DNA from 2 places in the Amycolatopsis heterodermiae genome. Region 1 is predicted to be linked to the other one. Evidence: riboswitches for the same ligand, from Rfam matches in the RefSeq annotation. Region 1 holds a riboswitch; the other holds the start of a gene.
The links. A riboswitch is a leader RNA that binds a small molecule or an ion and turns the genes downstream of it on or off. The one in region 1 is predicted to bind S-adenosylmethionine.

Region 1 (2,190 bases):
CGCGCACGTCGGGCCGGACGACGTCGTTCTCGAGGTCGGGCCCGGGCTCGGCTCCCTGACGCTCGGGCTGCTCGCCGCCGGGGCGCGGGTCGTGGCCGTCGAGATCGATCCCAAGCTCGCCGAACGCCTGCCGAAGACCGTCGCCGAGCGCGGGCCGGACGCCGCGGGGCGGCTGGACGTCGTCGAGGCCGACGCCATGCGCGTCGCGAAGGACGACCTGCCCGCCGCGCCCACCTCGCTCGTGGCCAACCTGCCCTACAACGTCGCCGTGCCGGTCGTGCTGCACCTGCTCGCGGAGCTGCCGTCCCTCCGGTCAGGCCTCGTGATGGTCCAGACCGAGGTCGCCGACCGGATGGCCGCGGGCCCGGGCAGCCGGATCTACGGCGTCCCGAGCGTCAAGCTCGCCTGGTACGGCCCGGCACGCAAGGTCGCCGCCGTGCCACGCTCGGTGTTCTGGCCGGTGCCGAACGTCGATTCGGCGCTCGTCGCCTTCGAACGCGGTGACGTGCCGGCGTCCGAGGACCGGGATCGGCTGTTCGGCCTCGTGGACGCCGCGTTCTCACAACGCAGGAAGACCCTCCGCGCCGCGCTCGCCGGCTGGGCGGGGTCGGCCGAGCGGGCCGGCGAACTGCTGGTCGCCGCCGGTATCGACCCGAAGACCCGCGGTGAGCAGCTGGACGTGCACGCCTTCGCCCGTCTCGCCGCCGTTCGCTGACGCGTCTGCACTGGTCGCCGTCTCGGCGCGTGAAAATACGCCCTCGCGAGTGCTGATCCCGCGATTCGGACACCTCCACTCGTGTGATCTGGCCCAACGGGCTTGCGTTCGCTCCTCGGGATCGGTTTTACTCAATACGTCCATCCCGAGCGACTGAGAGACCTGGCTCGCCGAAGTCGCAGCAACCACCCTCCGCAGGGCAGGTGCTACCGCCAGGACCGATGGAGGCCGTCCCGATGAAGAGGGTTGCTCGCCCGCTGCTGCTGACCAAACGCCGCGTAGTCGACGAGGGTCGCCGCTCCGTGACCGCATGTCGACGCTCCAACTGAGCTTGATCGACCCGTCACACCTCTTCTTCATGCACCGTCCATAGAGGACGGAAACTCGCTTGCGGCCGGACGCGTACAGCAACGCGCCCCGTTTTCTGGAGCCTTCGTGATCACCGTCGAAAACCTGTCCAAGTCCTTTGCCCTCAACGGAAATCCGGTCGTCGCGCTGCGCGACGTGAGCGTCGACGTCCAGGCCGGCTCACTGTTCGGCGTGGTCGGCCCGGCCGGGTCCGGCAAGTCCGTCCTCGCCCGGTGCATCGCGCTCCAGGAGCGGCCGGACCGCGGTGTCGTCCGGCTCGACGGCCTCAACACCGGCACCCTCGACGGCCGCCGGCTCCGCGAGATCCGCCGCCAGCTCGGGGTCGTCGGAACCAAGCCCGAGCTGATCGCCGAGCGCACCATCGCCGGCAACATCGCCTCCCCGCTGGAGCAGCTCGGGGTCGACGGCCCGCAGCGCCGCAGCAAGGTCGGCTCGCTGCTCGACCTCGTCGGCCTGACCCCGCGCGCCGCGCAGCGTCCGGGCGAGCTGACCGCCGGGCAGCTCCGCCGCGTCGCCGTCGCGAAGGCGCTGGCCGCGGCCCCCGCGGTGCTGCTCGCCGACGACCCGACCGCCGGGATCGACCCGGAGGAGGCCGGCGCGGTGCTGACCGTCCTCGACCGGGCGCGCGCCGAGCTGGGCGTCACCATCGTGGTCACGACGCCGGACGCGAGTGTCGTCCGCCGCGTCTGCGACGACGTCGCGGTGCTCGAAGACGGCACCGTCGTCGAGCGCGGCACCGTCCTCGACCTGGTCTCGAACCCGACGAGCCGCACCGCGCAGGCGCTGCTGCCCGCCATCGAGACGACCCGCTCGCAGGCGTCGCGCTACGACCGCTCGGTCGACGTCGTGCTGGTCGGCTTCGCGTCGGTCGGCGCGCTGCTGCCCGAGGCCGCGGGCCGCTTCGACGTCGAGTTCGCCACCATCGGCGGCGGCCTGACCCGGATCGGCGACACCCCGGTGGGCCGGTTCCGCCTGGGCGTCCGCGGTGAGCGGGCCGACGCGGCGCTGGCGTGGGTCGCCGAGCGCGGCGGCCACGTGACGCACACCGCGCGCGGCCCCCAGGGCGTCGCCGCAGCCTGACCCCGATTGTCCGTGAAGGCCACGTT
Region 2 (2,190 bases), on a different contig from region 1:
GCGCAGCCCGGGATGCTTTCGAGCCCCTTGCGCAGCCGGGTGAGCAGGGCCTGCTCGTGCGCTTCGACGGCGTCCCAGTTCCGGCTGAGGGTTTCGCACGCGACGCCGAGCGCGTACACGCCGACGGTGTTGGGGGAACCGGCTTCGTGACGCTCGGGGCCGGTGTTCCAGACGACGGCGTCCTCGGTGACGAGCTTGGTCGCGCCGCCGCCGGCGAGGTACGGCCGGGCGGCGCGCAGCCAGTCGGCGCGGCCGATCAGCGCGCCGGCGCCGAAGGGCGCGTACAGCTTGTGGCCGGACAGCGCGACGTAGTCGACGTCCAGCTCCTTGATCGAGACGCGGCGGTGCGGCGCGAGCTGCGCGGCGTCGAGGGCGATCCGGGCGCCGTGCTTCCGGGCCACCGCCGCGATTTCCGCCACCGGGAGCAGCTCGCCGGTCACGTTGGACGCGCCCGTGACGACGAACAGCCGGGGCCCCTGCGGGGATTCCGCGAGGGCTTCGTCCACAGCGGACACTGCGGCGAGCCGGGTGCGCGGGGTCGGGATCCGGCGGACGTTCGGGCCCCGCCACGGAAGCAGCGCGGCGTGGTGCTCGGTGTCGAACACGACCACCGAGGTGCGCGGCGGGAGGCTGCGGGCGAGCAGGTTGAAGGAATCGGTGGTGTTGCGGGTGAACACGACCGTGTCGGTCTTCCGCGCGCCGACGAACCGGCGCAGGGTGTCGCGGGTGCGCTCGTAGAGCTTGGTGGAGACCTGGGACGCGAAGCCCGCGCCGCGGTGGACGCTGGCGTACCAGGGCAGGAACTCGTCGACGGCCGAGCGCACGGCGTCGAGACACGGCGCGCTCGCGGCGTGGTCGAGGTTGGCGTAGCCGATGTCGCCGCCGGTGACGAGCGGGACCCGCAGCGAGGCACCCGCGACCGTCGGAACAGCCTGCGGCGCAAGGGTTTCGGGTGTGCTGGTGCGGTCGATGGCGAGAGTCATCGGTGCCTCCTCGGCGATCCGGGGGACCCCGGCGAGGGGCCCGCGCTTGCCGGTCGCACGGCGCGACCGACCCGGTCCTCACCCGGGGCACCCCACCGCGGAAGGAGGGTTGCCGGCCAGCAAGCCGGGGCTTGACGCTGGCACTCATGACCTGACACAGAAGGTAACCGAGAATCGGCGCGGCGGCCAGACCCCTCCTCACATTTTGAGACGCCGCCCACAAGTCCAGCAGGATCCGAGAAGGGTCAGAGCTTCGCGCGAAAGTGGCCCGGCAGCTGCGTCACCATGCGGTCGGCGAGGTGCGTCGCGGTGCCGGTGTACTGGTCCGCGCCCGCCGTGAAAAGCCAGCCGCCCAACGTCTTCCCGTCGATCGGCTCGCCGTGCGCCACCGCGACCGTCGTCGAAAGCTGGCTGTAGGCGAGGCCGCTCCAGTTCGCGGCGGGCTCGTCGGGCAGCGTCCAGAGCGTGAAGTGCACGTGGGCGCCGGTGCTGCTGCCGCCACACGGGAGGGCGTTGCCGGTCGACCCGAGCACGTCGCCGGCCTCGACCTGCTCACCGTCGGTGACCTTGATGCCCTCCATGTGGTAGTACCCGGTGCGCCAGCCGCCGGCGTGGTCGATGGCCACCCAGTCGCCGCCCGCGCAGTGCTGCAGGTGGACCGTCCCGGCCAGCGGCGCCCGCACGGTCTTGTCGGCCGGGCTGAGGTCGAGGGCGTTCTTCACGCCGGTACTGCCGTCGTCGGAGTGGATGCCGGCCGAGTACACCTGCTGCCCCGCCTTGAACGGCAGCGCCAGCACCGGGAACGGTCCCGCTTCGGCGGCCGCGTCCGGGACGGCGGCAAGCCCGAGCCCCAGGACCGCTGCCGCGACCAGGCCGGCTGCGCGCACGTGAAGTTTCCTCACCCTGCGTACTCCTTTGGCTTAATGCTCACCCATTCGAGCTAACAAATGGAGCGCAGAGTAAGCCAAAAGGAGGAACGCGGGGAAGATCTTGGTGCGGGTTGTTCACCCTCGCGGGAAAAGATCACCAGGTAGGCGGGAAGATCGGACAAGCACTGGACAACGGGTGGTCAGAGGCCCGACTCGCCGCGCCAGCGGGCCAGGCGTCCCGCGCGGTCCACCGCGCGCAGCCTGCGCTCCACGTCGTCGCGGACCGTGGCTGTCGTGACCACCAGGAGTTGGTCGTGCTCCTGCAGGCGGCTCGTCTT

Region 2: another riboswitch for S-adenosylmethionine. It lies ahead of VA596_RS29120 (aminotransferase class V-fold PLP-dependent enzyme); the one in region 1 lies ahead of VA596_RS04025 (methionine ABC transporter ATP-binding protein).

Annotation. Positions count from the first base shown of each region.
Region 1 is NZ_JAYFSI010000001.1:835,669-837,858, reverse strand. Features, by position in the region: gene rsmA (16S rRNA (adenine(1518)-N(6)/adenine(1519)-N(6))-dimethyltransferase RsmA) at 1-715, shown strand, start outside; SAM riboswitch class I at 853-943, shown strand; gene VA596_RS04025 (methionine ABC transporter ATP-binding protein) at 1,151-2,164, shown strand.
Region 2 is NZ_JAYFSI010000007.1:292,234-294,423, forward strand. Features, by position in the region: gene VA596_RS29120 (aminotransferase class V-fold PLP-dependent enzyme) at 1-983, opposite strand, end outside; SAM riboswitch class IV at 1,021-1,135, opposite strand; gene VA596_RS29125 (M23 family metallopeptidase) at 1,229-1,885, opposite strand; gene VA596_RS29130 (potassium/proton antiporter) at 2,053-2,190, opposite strand, start outside.